DNA from 3 places in the Hwanghaeella sp. 1Z406 genome. Region 2 is predicted to be linked to each of the others. Evidence: predicted binding sites of a transcription regulator. Region 2 holds the regulator's gene; each other region holds the start of a gene.
What was found. Region 2 encodes HrcA, which represses chaperone genes, less so after heat shock. Its sites were predicted from a motif close to GTTAGCACTCNCCNNNGGNGAGTGCTAAC; they were not measured.
Positions count from the first base shown of each region.

Region 1: the regulator HrcA is predicted to act here: its motif matches at 3,858-3,886, upstream of groES (co-chaperone GroES).
Region 3: the regulator HrcA is predicted to act here: its motif matches at 3,273-3,301, upstream of groES (co-chaperone GroES).

Region 1 is NZ_JBLZHU010000006.1:171,655-177,474, reverse strand. Features, by position in the region: gene ACOSDR_RS13440 (inositol monophosphatase family protein) at 1-567, opposite strand, end outside; gene ACOSDR_RS13435 (Ldh family oxidoreductase) at 564-1,580, opposite strand; gene groL (chaperonin GroEL) at 1,740-3,389, opposite strand; gene groES (co-chaperone GroES) at 3,482-3,769, opposite strand; gene hflX (GTPase HflX) at 3,958-5,316, opposite strand; gene hfq (RNA chaperone Hfq) at 5,323-5,580, opposite strand; gene ACOSDR_RS13410 (HAD family hydrolase) at 5,757-5,820, opposite strand, start outside.
Region 2 is NZ_JBLZHU010000002.1:75,519-81,338, forward strand. Features, by position in the region: gene rdgB (RdgB/HAM1 family non-canonical purine NTP pyrophosphatase) at 1-347, opposite strand, end outside; gene rph (ribonuclease PH) at 360-1,073, opposite strand; gene hrcA (heat-inducible transcriptional repressor HrcA) at 1,174-2,292, shown strand; gene grpE (nucleotide exchange factor GrpE) at 2,379-3,062, shown strand; gene ACOSDR_RS04695 (S1C family serine protease) at 3,155-4,507, shown strand; gene hslV (ATP-dependent protease subunit HslV) at 4,599-5,198, shown strand; gene hslU (ATP-dependent protease ATPase subunit HslU) at 5,195-5,820, shown strand, end outside.
Region 3 is NZ_JBLZHU010000010.1:107,397-113,216, reverse strand. Features, by position in the region: gene ACOSDR_RS17905 (DarT ssDNA thymidine ADP-ribosyltransferase family protein) at 1-295, opposite strand, end outside; gene ACOSDR_RS17900 (M24 family metallopeptidase) at 509-1,855, shown strand; gene ACOSDR_RS17895 (class II glutamine amidotransferase) at 1,930-2,703, shown strand; gene ACOSDR_RS17890 (usg protein) at 2,711-3,031, opposite strand; gene groES (co-chaperone GroES) at 3,351-3,665, shown strand; gene groL (chaperonin GroEL) at 3,743-5,401, shown strand; gene ACOSDR_RS17875 (HutD family protein) at 5,469-5,820, opposite strand, start outside.

The DNA.
Region 1 (5,820 bases), on a different contig from region 2:
TTCGCCAAACCGCGCCCGCGCCGCACTACGCAACGCGCTGCGCTTGGGTTCATCAAAATACCAAGTATTGATCAAACCGACTTTCGCTGAATCTGCTGGCGGGTCTGGTATTATCAGCCGTGTTCCGTCCAGCCAGGCCCCCTCACCCTCTGCTGCAAAGACGGTGCGATTGGGAATGGGGTCATGGATCCAGCCCATAACCGGGCGGTTATTCTCCACCAGGGCCACCATCATGCAGAAGGTTTCACTCGCCTTGGTGAAGTTCTTCGTACCATCAATCGGATCAATCAGCCAGACAGGGCCTGGCGTATCAAACCGATCCAGGATGTCATTGGATTTGGAATAAGCCTCCTCCCCAACAACACGGGATCCCGGCAACAGGGCCGACAAAGCCTCTGTCAGGACATGTTCCGCCTCGATATCCGCGACGGTGACCAGATCACCGGGGGCCTTTTCGATGATTTCATGCTTTGCCAACCCATCAAAGCGCGGCAGGACGATTCTTTCCGCGACATCCCGCAGGATCGATTGAACCTTATCCGGATCAACCCGCGCCGCCGCTGTCACGCGGCCTCTCCGCGGGCATAGTCGCGCAACGTCTGAAATAGATTATCTGGAACCACGACCCCTTCCCGTGCCGCCTTCAGGCGATGCGCGTGGCGCCGGTCCCCCGGCAGGCGCACCCCGTCCTGATCCAGCATCGCCTGAAACAGAGTTTCGATCCGGGCGGAAAAATTCGCGCCTCCAAAAGCGGTCGGATCAATCGCCATAAAGAATTGTCCGATATCCGGCGGGCCACCGGCATCATTGCCCAAATCCGATGCCTCAAAGGACCAATTCGCCCCTGTCAATCCAGCGGCCATGATTTCCACCAATAACGCCAATCCGCCCCCTTTATAGCCGCCAGACGGGGCCATAGACCCCTCGCCCAGAACTGTCTTGGCATCGGTACAGGGATTGCCCATCGCATCCAGGCCCCACCCTTCCGGTATCGGCTCCCCCGCTTCCATCTTGGCCGCGATACTGACACGGGATGTGGCTGTAGAGGATTGATCGATTACCAGGGGCGGCTTGCCGTCACGGGGCACGCCAAAGGCAATGGGATTGGTGCCAAACAGCGGACGATTTCCCCCGGCCGGCGCCATGGATGCCGAGGCATTGGTGAAGCAGAATCCAACCAGTCCGGCCTTGGCAATGCGATCCACGAACCAACCGATCACGCCAGAGGCATAGGAATGCTGAATACCAAACCCGGCAATGCCGCAATTTCGGGCAAGGGTGTAGAATTTCTTCTCCCCCTCCACATAGGCGGGATGGCAGAACCCGTTGCGCGCATCGGCCATCAGGGCGGCCTTGCCGGTCTGCTTCACCTTCGGCACCGCAAGGCCTGAAACCTTTCCAACGCGGACATGCTGACAATAGTAAGGCAGATAGGCCAATCCGACGGCGCGGATGCCCTCGGCCTCCGCATCGACGATGCTGTCAGCCACAATGGACGCAGACTCTTCTAATGTCCCTGCCCCGATCAGTGCTGCCTTACTGAGCGCATGAACCTGATCAAGCATCAATGTGCGGGACATAAAGAGGGCCTCATTTGTAACTGTTATGGAGCCAACCTAATGGGATGCGCCAAAGGATTAAAGACTCAATCCAGACGCCTGATACAGAAAAAGGCCGCCGGACGGATCCGACGGCCTCAATCTTTAGTTTCTTAGGCGTAGGCTAGGTCAGCGTGATGCTTACATCATGCCGCCCATGCCACCCATGCCACCCATGTCGGGCATGCCGCCGCCGCCCTGGCCCTTAGGCTCAGGCTTATCAGCGATCATGGCTTCGGTGGTGACCAGCAGGCCAGCAACCGAGGCAGCATCCTGAAGCGCAGAACGCACAACCTTGGCAGGGTCGATGATACCGGCTTTCACCAGATCACAGAATTCGCCGTTTTGAGCATCAAAGCCCCAGTTGTGGTCTTTCGACTCCATCATCTTACCGACAATGACAGCACCATCTTCACCGGCATTGTCAACGATCTGGCGGCAAGGAGCCGTCAGGGCGCGACGCACGATGTCGATGCCCACGGTTTGATCATGGTTGGCACCTTCCATCTTCTTCAGGGCGTGGGTGGCATACAACAGAGCCGACCCACCGCCTGGGACAACGCCTTCTTCGACAGCGGCACGGGTTGCGTGCATGGCGTCGTCAACGCGGTCTTTCTTTTCTTTCACTTCAACTTCGGACGCACCGCCGACGCTGATCACGGCAACACCGCCAGCCAGTTTGGCCAGACGCTCTTGCAGCTTTTCACGGTCATAGTCAGAAGAGGTGTTCTCAACCTGCTGGCGGATCTGCGAGCAACGGCCTTCGATTTCTTTCTTCTTCCCGGCGCCATCGACGATGGTGGTTTCGTCTTTGTTGATGGTGACGTTCTTGGCCTGGCCCAGCATGGCAAGCGTGACGCTTTCCAGCTTGATGCCGGTGTCTTCGGAAATCACCGTACCACCGGTCAGGATGGCGATGTCTTCCAACATGGCTTTACGACGGTCACCGAAGCCCGGTGCCTTCACTGCAGCGACCTTCAGGCCCCCGCGCAGCTTGTTCACAACCAAGGTCGCCAGGGCTTCGCCTTCAACGTCTTCAGCAATGATCAACAGCGGACGGCTGCTTTGTACAACCTGTTCCAGAACGGGCAACATGGCCTGCAGGTTCGAGAGTTTCTTCTCGTGCAGCAGGATCATTGGGTTTTCCAGTTCGACAACCATCTTTTCAGAATTGGTCACGAAGTAAGGAGACAGGTAGCCGCGGTCGAACTGCATGCCTTCGACAACTTCCAGTTCCGTGGTCAGGCCTTTGGCTTCTTCGACGGTGATAACACCTTCGTTGCCGACCTTTTCCATGGCTGCAGCGATCATTTCGCCAACTTCTTTGTCGCCATTGGCAGAGATCGTGCCGACCTGTGCAACTTCAGAGCTGGTTTTGATTTTCTTGGCGCGCTTGGCGATGTCTTTGACAACCGCATCCACAGCCAGATCAATACCGCGCTTCAGATCCATCGGGTTCATGCCAGCGGCAACAGCCTTGGCACCTTCACGAACGATGGCCTGGGCCAGAACCGTTGCAGTGGTCGTGCCGTCGCCCGCCATGTCATTGGTCTTGCTGGCAACTTCACGCACCATCTGTGCGCCCATGTTTTCGAACTTGTCTGACAGTTCGATTTCTTTCGCGACCGTAACACCATCTTTGGTGATGCGCGGTGCGCCGAAAGCCTTGTCGATCACGACGTTACGGCCTTTAGGACCCAGTGTGACTTTGACCGCATCGGCCAAAATGTCTACGCCGCGGAGCATCTTTGCCCGTGCGTCTGTGCCGAATTTAACTTCCTTGGCTGCCATAGCAGTAGGACTCCTTAATAGTGGTTTGAGCCTGAATAATCAGCTGGCAATAAAAAAGGCGAGGATCCTTTCCCCGCCCCGTCATCGCGCTGTTATTCAATGATGCCCATGATGTCAGATTCTTTCATGATCAGCAGATCGTCGCCGTCAATTTTGACTTCGGTGCCGGACCATTTGCCAAACAGGACGGTGTCGCCCTTTTTGACGTCCAGCTTACGAACGCTGCCGTCTTCTTTGATCGTGCCAGAGCCCGCGGCGATCACTTTACCCTGCATCGGCTTTTCTTGTGCCGTGTCAGGAATAATGATGCCTGTTGCGGTCTTGGTCTCGCTCTCAACGCGTTTAACTAGTACGCGATCGTGCAGAGGCCGGAATTTCATGGTCATTTCCCCTTCAAAAACTTCGTCCTGGTCTAGGCGGGCCCACCTGATGTGAACCATCGCCCCCAATCTGTCCTGAGAAAGCGCTGTTAGCACTCCCCCTTAGTGAGTGCTAGCGCATATACGAATTGTTGTGTAATTGTCAATGGAGACGAACTGAAATAAGCCGGAAACCGCCAAAGAAAGTTTTATGACAGGGCTTTATAGCCAAAACGCTGTTCAAACCGCTTCCAATCGGTCGGATCCAGGGCCACGGTCAAAAGAACCGAGGTTCCGTCTCCAGCTTCCCGATCTGTCAAATCGTCCAGCACATCCCCATTTTCATGCAGCCAGGCCATAGCAGCGCCGTCACCGGCTGATATCTCAACATTTGCTTCAACGCGGAACCGCGCCAAGGCCTCATCAATGGCCGTCAGCAAGGGATCAAACCCCGTGCCTTCCATGGCAGAGATGGCAAAGGCATCAACATCCTCTTCCCCGGATCGGATCAGCGCGGCCCGCTGTTCCGTCGCGGCGCGGATATCGGCTGGCATTGTATCAACCTTGTTCCAGGCCTCCATAACCACCGTATCGGGTGCGATATCCAAAGAGCCTAGAACTTTCTCAACATCGGCCTTTTCGACATCAGTATCCAGGGCGGCGATATCACGGACATGCACCAGCACTTGGGCAGAGCGCACTTCTTCCAATGTCGCCCGGAAAGCCGCAATCAGATCCGTTGGCAGGTCAGAGATAAATCCCACCGTATCAGACAGGATCGCGGTGCGGCCCGATGGCAGAACCACCTTGCGCATGGTTGGGTCCAGGGTCGCAAACAGCATATCCTTCGCCATGACAGCGGAATCAGTTAACCGATTGAACAGGGTGGATTTCCCGGCATTGGTGTAACCAACCAGAGAGACAACCGGATAAGGCACCTTTTCCCGCGCCTTACGGTGCAGCCCGCGGGTTCTGGCCACCTGCTCCAATTCTTTCTTCAGGCGGACAATTCGCTCATCAATTAAACGTCTATCAAGCTCAATCTGGCTTTCCCCAGGTCCCCCGATAAAGCCCAGACCACCCCGCTGCCGCTCCAAGTGCGTCCAACTGCGCACCAGCCGGGACCGCTGGAAGGTCAGCGCCGCCAGTTCAACCTGTAAGCGCCCCTCATGGGTCCGCGCCCGTGCTCCAAAGATCTCAAGGATAAGCCCAGTACGATCAATGACCTTTGTTTCCAGGGCGCGTTCCAGGTTGCGCTGTTGAACCGGGCTAAGCGAGGCATCCACGATCAGCAATTCAACCTCAAGCGCGGCACACAAACCATGCAAACGCTCAACCAGACCACCGCCCAGCAATGTGGCCGGAACCGGCTTGTTCAGGCGCACATGTTCCGCATGAACAACGTCCAGTTCAATCGCCCGGGCAAGGCCGATCGCTTCTTCCAGACGTGCGTCCGGGTTCCGGCGTTTCAATGTCACGCCCGGTATTTCGGGATACAGCACAGCGGCGCGGCGGGCGCCGGTCTCCGACCAGCCCCACTCACCAGAGTCTTGAAGCTTTTCAGTCAAATCCGCTTAGCTTTCCTCGACACCATCCGTTTCGGATGGCTCGAATAATTGCACCGGCGTCGCCGGCATGACGGTTGAAATCGCATGCTTATACACCAGCTGTGAATGCGCATCCCGGCGCAAAAGCACGCAGAAGTTATCAAACCATGTAACGATGCCCTGCAGCTTTACGCCATTGACGAGGAACACCGTGACCGGAGCTTTGTTCTTCCGGAGATGATTTAAAAACGTATCCTGGAGGTTCTGGTTCTTGTCGGACGACATAAATGCCCCCTTTCCTTGCAACTTTGTTGTTATTAGCACAAACGCGCAGTCTAAGTTATTCTATCATCGGGGACTTTCCACAAGAATACGCTCTTAAACCCTGAAAAAGCCCGGGTTTAAGAGTTGTCGTATTTGTGTGGCAGGATCTTGGTCCCCACCAGATTTAACGCACACTATCAGATATAGGAACGATCCGTCGCCAAAAAAGCGTGCAGTGCGTCCAAATGGCCAAATATTCGC
Region 2 (5,820 bases):
GATTTGCCAATTAAGGCGCGATGGACGCGGTTCATCGCCAGATCGAAATTCTTATTCTTACCCCCCCATCGGGCGGAATAGATTCCAGGCGCGCCGTCCAATGCCTTAACGGCAAGGCCAGAATCATCCGCCAGGGCCGGCATATTCGCGCCTGTCGCTGCGGCGCGGGCTTTTAGTTCCGCATTGGCCAGAAAAGTATAGCCGGTTTCCTCTGGCTCAGGCAGATCCATTTCAGCAGCAGAGAAGACCTGCACCTGGAATGGGCGCAATAGATCCGCGATTTCGCGGACCTTGCCTTGATTATGACTGGCAATTACCAGCCGATCACCATCGAACCGCCGCGCCATCGACCGTTGCTCCTATTCCACCCCAAGCGCGATATTTTGCGCTTTGGTCAAGGTCGCACAACCACTCTGCGCCAGTTTCATCAGGGCTAAAAATTGCGCCTCACTAAAGGGTTCGCCCTCTGCTGTACCCTGAACCTCAACAACGCCACCAGTGCCTGTCAGGACAAAATTCGCATCTGCCTGGGCGGTGGAGTCTTCATCATAATCTAAATCCAGAACGGCCTCTCCCTGATACAAACCACAGGAGATCGCCGCAATTGACCCTTTCAACGGGCTGGCCGTCAGGGCGCCCAGTTTGGTCATGTGATTGATCGCCAGCGCCAACGCAACATAGCCGCCGGTAATTGCCGCCGTGCGGGTGCCACCATCGGCCTGAATAACGTCACAATCGATTCGGATCTGACGTTCACCCAGCTTTTTCATATCAACCACCGCCCGCAAAGACCGCCCGATCAGGCGCGAAATTTCCTGGCTGCGTCCACTATCGGCGGTGCGCTTGCGATCCATGCGGCTGTGGGTGGACCGTGGCAGCATGCCATATTCCGCCGTCACCCAGCCCTTGCCGGAATTGCGCAGAAAGGATGGAACCCCATCTTCGACAGAGGCTGTGCACAGTACATGGGTGTTACCGAATTTCGCCAAGCAAGACCCTTCTGCATAGCGTGAAACATCGGTTTCCAGCACGATGTCTCGCAACTGATCCTGGGCTCTACCGGAGGGGCGCATACATATTCCTTACTTTTGTTTAACAATTATGGTTAATCGCTTTACCGGCTCAGACCGGTCCCGTCCAGCTTAGAAGGCATAAAGACAATGATCTGCTGGGATGACAGGAGCAATTGACGCTGGGCTGGCAACTGCCTACATACTGAATGCTATGATCACAGAATTAAACGAACGGTCCAGAGACATTTTGCGTTTGGTCGTCGAGGCTTATGTCGAGACGGGCGGACCCATTGGCTCGCGCACCCTGTCGCAACGTCTCAATCAGGGACTATCAGCAGCAACAATCCGCAACGCCATGGCGGATTTAGAGGATGCCGGGCTGCTATATGCGCCGCATACCTCTGCCGGGCGTCTGCCAACCGATATGGGGGTTCGGCTGTTCGTCGATGGGCTGTTACAATCCGGTCAACTGAACCCCACAGATCGGGAAGCCATCGAAGGGCAGTGCCAGACCGCCGGTCGTTCGGTCACCCAGGTGTTGGAGGAAGCCTCCAGCCTGATGTCGGGCCTGAGCCGCTGTGCAGGATTGGTCATGGCCCCCAAGGCTGAAGGGGAATTAAAACACATCGAATTCGTACCCCTGGGTCCTGGGCGGGCCCTGGTTGTCATGGTGACCGCCAGCGGCATGGTGGAAAACCGCCTGATTGAACTGCCCTTGGGCCTGCCGCCCTCTGCCTTGATAGAGGCTGCGAATTATTTGACGGCCCGTTTGGTCGGGCAATCAATCGCCGATGCCCGCAGCGCCATTGCCGATGAAATCAGCCGTGACAAAAGCCAGATTGACACCCTGACAGCGAAAGTTGTCGAAGCCGGTCTGGCAACATGGTCCGATGTTGCCTCTGGCGATGGGGTGCTGATCGTGTCTGGTCAATCGAACCTGTTGACCGATGTGACCGCGATGGCGGATTTGGAACGGATACGCGCCCTATTCACGGCGCTTGAGGCGAAAGAAAACCTGTGGCGCATGCTGGATGCCGCCGATGGCGCCCAGGGTGTTCAGATCTTCATAGGGGCCGAAAACGAACTCTTTTCCCTGGCGGGCTGTTCCATGATTGTCGCGCCCTATGGCAATGGTGCGGGCGCAAATGGCGGCAAGGAAAAAATTGTCGGTGCGATCGGCGTCCTGGGCCCGACGCGCATGAATTATGCCCGCATTATCCCCATGGTTGATTACACCGCCAAGGTGGTTGGACGCCTGGTGAGTGCAAACCGGACTTGAGACAAACCCTGGAATAGGCTACGCCCCCGATATTCGCGGGCGCAGGCCGTTGACATATGACGTGAAACGAAAGTGACAGGCAGACAATGACCGATCCAAAGAAGACAGCCAATGACGAAGCACCCGTCTCGGAGAATTCCGTTCCAGAGACCCCCGTGACAGAGGATCAGACCCCTGCAGAGCCAGCGCCGAAACCCGACACGTCTGCAAAGGGTGACGAGGCGGCAAAAAAGGCCAAGACACCCGCGGAAGATAACGACGAAGTAACGGCGCTGAAATCAGAGCTGGCCGCCATGAAGGATCGCGCCCTGCGGGCCGTGGCAGAGGCGGAGAATGTCCGACGCCGCGCCGATAAGGAACGCAGCGAAACAATGAAATTCGCATCATCCGGCCTGGCAAAGGAGCTGCTGCCGGTCGTCGATAATCTGCGCCGCGCGCTGGATTCCGTGCCGGAAGAAGCGCGCGCGGAAAATGACGTGTTGAAAAACCTGATGGTCGGCGTGGAAATGACCGAAAAGATGCTGCTGGATGCCTTCTCCAAGCATCACATCCAGAAGCTCGACCCGCTGGATCAGAAATTCAACTATGCGGAACATCAGGCAATCCAGGAAGTGCCCGATACCGGTAAACCCGCCGGAACGGTCGTCCAGGTGCTGCAGCACGGCTATAAACTGCACGACCGCCTGTTACGCCCCGCCATGGTCCTGGTCGCCAAGGCCGATGCCACCAGCCCGCCAGACGACACCGACAAAGTCGATACGACGGCGTAAAATCTGCGCGTGAAATAAATTCAATTACACAATTGACGATCCCCATTTGAACCCTCTATGTTTCCCTCATTGGGAAAGGTGGAGGGTTTGAAATGCGTGTTCTTTTGTCAGCGATTGTGATCGCTGTTCTTGTTTCTGGGTGCAACACGACTGCGCGCATGGAAGTTCCAACCGTCGTTCAGCCAGAACCCGTTGAATTCAACACCTCCGACATTGTTCCTTTTGCCTTTCAGGGTGCCGTTTCAGGCATGAGGTTTGGGTCCGTTATTGCCCATTTTCCGGCCGAAGGCGTGCCAGGTATCAGTTCGTCTTTATGCAATTATTCCTATACAGGGGAAGTTACGCTTACATTGAATAATGGATCAAGGCATCTGTCCGGTTGGAATGATGAGATGCACATGGCCTTTTTTGAGGTGATGAAGTCTCAGGGATTTGATGTTGTTGGCGATCCAACCAATTTATTCGATTACAGCGACGAACGTGGGCGTGCTGAATTCGCGATTGGTGCCCGCATAAAGGATATGAGCGGCAATTTCTGTGAGGATCATGATTTTTGGTATGGATACCCACAAGATCGATATGCTGGTGAAATGTTTATGGAAGTTGAATGGACGATATTCAATACCACCATGCGCCAGGAAAAAAACAGAATCACAACAACGGGATATTTCAAGGTCAGAAAATCTTCGAGAACTGGCATGTTGGAGGCTATTATCGGCGCTTTCAGTGCGGCTACCGAATCACTGGGATCCAATAAGGATTTCATAAAGGCGCTGTCAAAAGAAACCGTAAGATCCGATGTCGTTGCCTCGGTTCCTTTGACCGATGAGGCTATATATATCCCGGAAATTTCTCTTTCGACGCAGCCCTTTGAAGATCATGTTCGTCGCATTCTCCCATCCGTTGTGACTATCCGCGCAGGTGGGGGGCATGGTTCGGGATTTGTCATCAGTGAAGATGGTTACATTCTGTCGAACCAGCATGTCGTTGGGGATTTTGATACTGTTCTGGTCCGGTTTGAAAATGGGGTGGAAATTGATGCTGCGGTTATCCGTCGACATGAAGGGCGGGATGTCGCGCTGTTGAAAATTCCGCTTCGGGGTCTTCGCGCCTTACCGATGAATCTGGAACTGCCCGGTATTGCGACCGAAGCCGTCGTTGTCGGCAGTCCCGCAGATGAAGAACTGTATTCAACCGTCACGCGGGGTTCGATCAGTGCCCTCAGAAAATTCTCCTATGCGTCCGGGGCTACCCCCCTGCTGTACATTCAATCCGATGTCGCGATTACAGGCGGCAACAGCGGTGGCCCGATGTTTGATAAGGATGGGAATGTTATTGGGATTACTGTCTTGGAACAGTTAGATGCTGATGATGTAAATTTCTTTATTCCTATCGACGATGCTTTGAAGTTCTTGAATATCAAACAAACGCCTGCATCAAGTTAAAGCAACGGGGTCATCAATCGCTGTATTTCAAATACACGGGCGAAAGATTTTCGCAGTTGACGCATGCGGGCGGACCGCCCATATCGGGGGCATGTCAGATAACAACTCCCCCTCTGCCGGCGCTGGGCCGGTTTTTCATGGCACCACCATTCTGTCGGTCCGCAAGGGCGGGCATGTGGTGATTGCGGGTGATGGTCAGGTAACGCTTGGCAACACCGTGTTCAAATCCAATGCGCGCAAGGTGCGCCCCCTGGCCGATGGCGAAGTCCTGGTGGGCTTTGCAGGCGCAACGGCGGATGCCTTCACATTGTTCGAGCGGCTGGAGGCGAAGCTGGAGCAATATCCGAAGCAATTGACCCGCGCCTGTGTCGAACTGGCGAAAGACTGGCGCACCGATCGCTATCTGCGCCGCCTGGAAGCAATGATGGCCGTGGTGGACAAGGATGTGTCCCTGATTCTAAGCGGCACCGGCGATGTGCTGGAGCCCGAAGACGGGTTGATCGGCATCGGGTCCGGCGGGGCCTATGCTCTGGCAGCCGCCCGCGCGCTGGCGGACCGCGAGGATATGAGTGCCGAAGACATTGCGCGGCGCGCCATGAAAGTCGCCGCCGATATCTGTATCTACACCAATGAAAACATCACGCTGGAAAGCCTGACCGCGGAAAGCGCCAGCAAAGGGGGCAAGCTATGACCGATTTCAGCCCTCGGGAGATCGTCTCTGAATTGGACCGGTTCATCATTGGCCAGGGCGATGCGAAACGCGCCGTTGCCATTGCGCTGCGCAACCGCTGGCGTCGCTTGAAGCTGCCGCCAGAGCTGCGCGAAGAAGTGCTGCCCAAGAACATTCTGATGATTGGCCCAACCGGCGTTGGTAAGACAGAAATCGCCCGGCGCCTGGCAAAGCTGGCCCGCGCCCCCTTTATCAAGGTGGAAGCCACAAAGTTTACAGAAGTCGGCTATGTTGGCCGCGATGTGGAACAGATCATCCGCGATCTGGTCGAGGTTGCCATCCAGATGGAAACCGAAACCCAGCGCCGCGAAGTGAATGCCAAGGCCGAAATCCATGCCGAAGAGCGCGTGATTGATGCGCTGGTGGGACAGAACGCATCCGATTCGACGCGCCAGTCTTTTCGTAAAAAGCTGCGTGAAGGATCGCTGGACGAGAAGGAAATTGAAATCCAGGTCGCCGATACCGGCGGGATGGGCCTGCCCACCATGGATATTCCCGGCATGCCCGGTGCCCAGATGGGCATGTTGAACTTAAATGAGATCTTCGGCAAAGCCATGGGCGGCGGGCGCACGAAGGCGCGCAA
Region 3 (5,820 bases), on a different contig from region 2:
GGTTGATTTTCAAGAAGGACGTTTGTTGTAATCGACCAGCTTGGCGCGCGATATATTCCATAGGATGCTCCGACCAGAAACATAGGTGAACAAATTTTTTTAATCCTGAATAACCATCCGCATCGTGACTCCAATCGTTCCCACCGGTAACGATATTGCTGATATGAAACTTATTTGCTCCTTCAAATGACAAAATCCCATGTTTTTTTATCGAAAGTAAATTTCTTTGGTCAGTAAAGTGATACAGGTAACCATTGAATGCCTTAACTCCGTTTATAATTTTCAAGATACTCATTTTCGAAATCCTTATATAAATTAACGGCAATCAATTTTTAACATTGTTTTGTATTAGATTACAACTTTGGTATTACGGGTCGCATCCCAGCCAATTTCCGGCATTTCACGCCGCTATTAGAATTGACGGAAAATCAAAACCGGGATCAAGCTTATCGCCAGAGATAACCTGGAATGAGCGCTGTTGCGCCATCCATTCTGAAAGCTACAGGCCATGCCATATGATCCCTATGTCCTTGGGTCCAATCGCAAGATCGATCCGACGCGCCGCCCTTCCTCGCTGACCGAATTCCTGCCGGATGGGACACCCAATGATGGTGACCGGGTAGAGATCGGGCCGACGGATCTGGCCTTCGCGGAATGGGCGGCACTGGGGCTGACAATACCGGATATGCCCTCGCTGCGGGACTATCGCCTGTCGCGGCTGGTGGAACAGGTCAATAAGCATGATCTGGGCGGGCTGTTGATGTTCGATCCGCTGAACATCCGCTATGCCACCGACACGACCAATATGCAGATCTGGGTGATGCATAATTTCTGCCGCGCCTGTCTGGTGCTGCCAGATGGGCATATGGCGCTGTGGGATTATACCCCGGCGCGCCATCTGTCTGCGCATCTGCCGCTGGTGAAGGAAGTGCATCCCGGCGCCGACTTCTTCTATATGGATGCCGCCCAACGGGCGGAAGAACGCGCCGCCCTCTTTGCACAACAGGTCGATACCATCGTGCGCGCCCATGCGGGAGATAACCGCCGCCTGGGCCTGGATAAGAGCGAAATCGCAACCTATTGGGCGCTGGAGAATATCGGCTTCAAGATCAGGATCGGTCAGGAAATGACCGAACATGCCCGCAAGGTGAAGAACGAGAATGAGCTAAACGCCATGCGTTGTGCGATTGCCGCCTGTGAATCTGCGATGGCGGAAATGCAGGCCGCCGTAATCCCCGGCATGACCGAAGTTACCGCCTGGGCAGAACTGCAAAAGGGCAACCATATTCGCGGCGGGGAATGGATCGAAACCCGCATCCTGTCCTCTGGACCCCGCACGAATCCTTGGTTCCAAGAATGCGGTCCCCGGATCATGAAGGAAGGGGATATCCTGGCCTATGACACGGATCTGGTCGGCCCCTATGGATACTGCGCGGACCTGTCGCGCACCTTCAAGATCGGCGATGGCAAGCCCAGTGATGCAGAGCGTGAGGTCTATCAAGTCGCCTATGAGCAGATCCAGAACAACATGCAGCTGCTGAAACCCGGCGCGTCCTTCAAGGAATTGATGCAAGGCGCCAAACCCCTGCCGGAGAAATTCCGCGCCCGGCGCTATAGCGTCATGTATCACGGCGTTGGTCTGTGCGACGAATATCCCGCCGTGATGTATCCGGAAGACTGGGAATCGACTGGCTATGATGGCATGTTAGAGCCTGGCATGTGCGTGTGTGTAGAGGCCTATGTCGGCGAAGTCGGCGGCACCTGTGGTGTGAAGCTGGAAGACCAGGTGGTGATCACCGAGACCGGATTTGAAAATCTGACCAGATATCCGTTTGAGCAACGCTTGCTGAGCTAGAGCCTTGCAGAATAGGGCAACGCAGGCTGTATTGAACCCATCGTAACCGCGAATGAAGACTGTGGTCGTTTGTTATGTGCCGATGGCTTGCCTATTGGGGTCCACCCCTGTTCATGGAAGAACTGGTCACCAAACCGGATCATTCCCTGATTCATCAAAGCCTGCATGCAGCCGAGGCGAAATCCGAAACCAATGGTGATGGCTTTGGCATCGGCTGGTATGGGGAGCGGCCAGAGCCGGGCCTGTACCGCGAAATCCTGCCCGCCTGGAACGATGATAACTTAAAGCATCTCTCCGCACAGATTCGGTCCCGCCTGTTCTTTGCCCATGTCCGGGCGTCCACAGGTACATCGACGACGCGGTCCAACTGCCACCCCTTCACCCATGGACGATGGCTGTTCATGCATAATGGTCAGATCGGCGGCTATGCGAAGATCCGGCGCAAACTGGAGCAGATGCTACCGGATTCGCTGTATTGCGGTCGCCAGGGCACCACGGATTCCGAATTGATTTTTCTGCTGGCCTTGTCCCTTGGATTGGACGACGACCCGATCAGCGCGATGCGAGAGAGCCTGTCTTTAGTGGAACGGGAAATGATCGCCGCAGAGGTCGAAGACCCCTTGCGCTTCACCGCCGCCCTGTCCGACGGCACTCGATTGATCGCCTTCCGCTATTCCAGCGATCCCCATGCGCCGACCCTGTACCATACAGGTTCAGGCTCAGGCGCGTTAACCGTTGTATCAGAACCTTTGGACACCGACCGCGCCCGCTGGACCGCCGTCCCAACCCAGCACGTGCTCAGCATCTATCAAGACGGCCGCATGGTGACGGAACCACTCACCCTTTAGAGCACATTCAGTGCAACCGCATCCAGGCATCGACATGCCGGCTGTTGCCCGGTGTCACCAGATCATACCGCGCCACATGGACAGAATGTAGCGAACCTTCTATTTCCTCTACCCAGAAATCCAGGAATTTATGTAATTCCGGATATTTAGGGGCGATATCCAGGTGTTGCCACAGAAAGGATTGCAAAACTGCAGGGTGGTCCGGCATGTGATAGATAATCTCTGCTGTGGCGAGACGATAGCCCTTTAACTGTTGTGACAGGCCATCCTGTGGCACCTCTGATGCGTCATAAGCCGAGGAACGAGGGGTTGAAAAAGACTGAGTCATAAACAATCTCCTTAACAGCAAGAGCAACACATTGCGGAGAGCGCCCAGGACCAATCGTCGGGTCGATTCTCAGTGGTCACAGACGCATCCCTTGAGGTGAAAGTCTGCCACTGATTTTCTTTGCACTGCAATAAAAATGTTATAATTCAGTGCATTAGCAGCAATTAACCGAGAGCGCTGATAAAAATCAAAACTCCCTCTTGAAAATTTTGACCGATTTTAATACATCCACCGGACGAGGGTTGGCACTCTCATGCCAAGAGTGCCAACCTTAATTACAGCGTGACAAACCTTTGTCTAAAATTGAGGAGGTTCAATCATGGCATTCCGTCCCCTGCACGACCGCGTTGTTGTGCGCCGCGTAGAAGAAGACACCAAAACCGCTGGGGGCATCATCATCCCCGAAACCGCCAAGGAAAAGCCGATGCAAGGCGAAGTCATTGCCGTTGGTAATGGCCAGATTCAGGAAGACGGCAGCGTCCGTACCCTGGATGTGAAGGCGGGCGACCAGGTGTTGTTCGGAAAATGGTCCGGTACGGAAGTAAAGATCGACGGGGAAGACCTGTTGATCATGAAGGAAAGTGACATTCTGGGCGTGATTGAAACGAAGGCTGCGTCCAAGAAAGCCGCTTAAAAGCGAAGGCTGCCTTTTCGGGGTCTTCCATAATCCCGTTACTGCCACATTAAAACACGACAAATGGAGTAGCGACTATGTCAGCTAAAGATGTAAAATTCAGTTCTGATGCCCGTGAGCGGATGCTCAAAGGCGTCGACATTCTGGCCAATGCGGTCAAGGTGACCCTGGGTCCCAAGGGCCGCAACGTGGTCATCGACAAATCTTTCGGCGCGCCGCGCATCACCAAGGACGGCGTCACGGTTGCCAAGGAAATCGAACTGAAAGACAAGTTCGAAAATATGGGCGCCCAGATGCTGAAAGAAGTTGCCAGCAAGACCAATGATCTGGCAGGCGACGGCACCACCACCGCGACGGTTCTGGCCCAGGCCATCGTCCGCGAAGGCGCGAAAGCTGTTGCTGCGGGCATGAACCCGATGGATCTGAAACGCGGCATTGATCTGGCTGTCGAAGCAGTTACCGCCGACATCGCCAAGCGCGCTCGCAAGATCAAACAGAACAGCGAAGTTGCCCAGGTCGGCACAATTTCCGCCAATGGCGACAAGGACGTCGGCGAGATGATCGCCAAAGCCATGGAAAAGGTCGGCAATGAAGGCGTGATCACGGTTGAAGAAGCCAAGTCACTGGATACCGAGCTCAGCGTCGTCGAAGGCATGCAGTTCGACCGTGGCTATCTGTCCCCGTATTTCGTGACCGATAACGAGCGTATGCAGGTGGAACTGGAATCCCCCTACATCCTGCTGCACGAAAAGAAACTGTCCAACCTGCAGGCCATGCTGCCGGTGCTGGAACAGGTCGTGCAAAGCGGTAAGCCGTTGTTGATCATCTCTGAAGATGTCGAAGGCGAAGCCCTGGCGACCCTGGTCGTGAACAAGCTGCGCGGTGGCCTGAAGGTTGCTGCTGTGAAGGCCCCAGGCTTCGGCGACCGTCGCAAGGCAATGCTGGAAGACATCGCGGTCCTGACCGGTGGTACCGTGATCTCCGAAGATGTCGGCATCAAACTGGAAGCTGTGACGCTGGACATGCTGGGTACGGCGAAGAATGTCTCCATCTCCAAGGATGAGACCACCATTGTCGATGGCGCTGGCAAGAAGAAGGAAATCAGTGCCCGCGTTGCCCAGATCAAACAGCAGATCGAAAACACCACCTCCGACTACGATCGTGAAAAACTGCAGGAACGTCTGGCCAAATTGGCTGGCGGTGTTGCCGTGATCCGTGTTGGTGGTGCAACTGAAGTCGAAGTGAAAGAGAAGAAAGACCGCGTCGACGACGCGCTGCACGCAACCCGCGCAGCCGTCGAAGAAGGCATCGTCCCTGGTGGCGGCGTCGCGCTTCTGTACGGTCTGAAAGCCTTGGATGGCCTGAAGGTCACCAATGACGATCAGAAGGTTGGCGTTGAAATCATCCGCAAGGCCCTGACCGCCCCGGCCCGTCAAATTGTTGACAACGCGGGTGCAGATGGTGCCGTGATCGTCGGCAAACTGCTGGAATCGAAGGATACCGAATGGGGCTATAACGCCCAGACCGGTGAATTCGTGAACCTGATCAAGGACGGCGTGATCGACCCTGCGAAGGTCGTACGCTGTGCCCTGCAGGATGCGGGCTCTGTTGCTGGCCTGTTGATCACCACAGAGGCCATGATCGCCGATAAGCCCGAGCCGAAGGGCGAAGGCGGCGGCGGCATGCCCGATATGGGTGGCATGGGCGGCATGGGTGGCATGGGCGGCATGATGTAACCATCCCCGCTCAGCCCCGCGCTGAGATCAGAAAGGGCGGCCTCCTGCGGGAGCGCCGCCCTTTTTCTTATCCGACGATGGCGAGGTGGATGGAAAGTATCGCTGTGTCACCCGGCACCGCCAGCGCCAGGCCAGGCCCCGTATCCCAAATTGCGGTTTCCCCGGCGCGTATCTCCTGCTGATCCAGTTTCCCTGCCCCGGAAAGACAATATACCGCATTCAGACCTTCGGGCGGTGACAGCGCCGTATCATCGCGCAGAACCCGGACCTCCGCCTTCACGCGCAGGGGATCGAACATAACGTTGAAATCCTGGATGGGACCTGCCAGCAATTCACTGTCGATTCCCTGATCGCCGCGAAAATCAATCGGCCTTTGGGGCAATGCCTCAATCACAGCGCCTGTCTGGCGATCTTTCAGC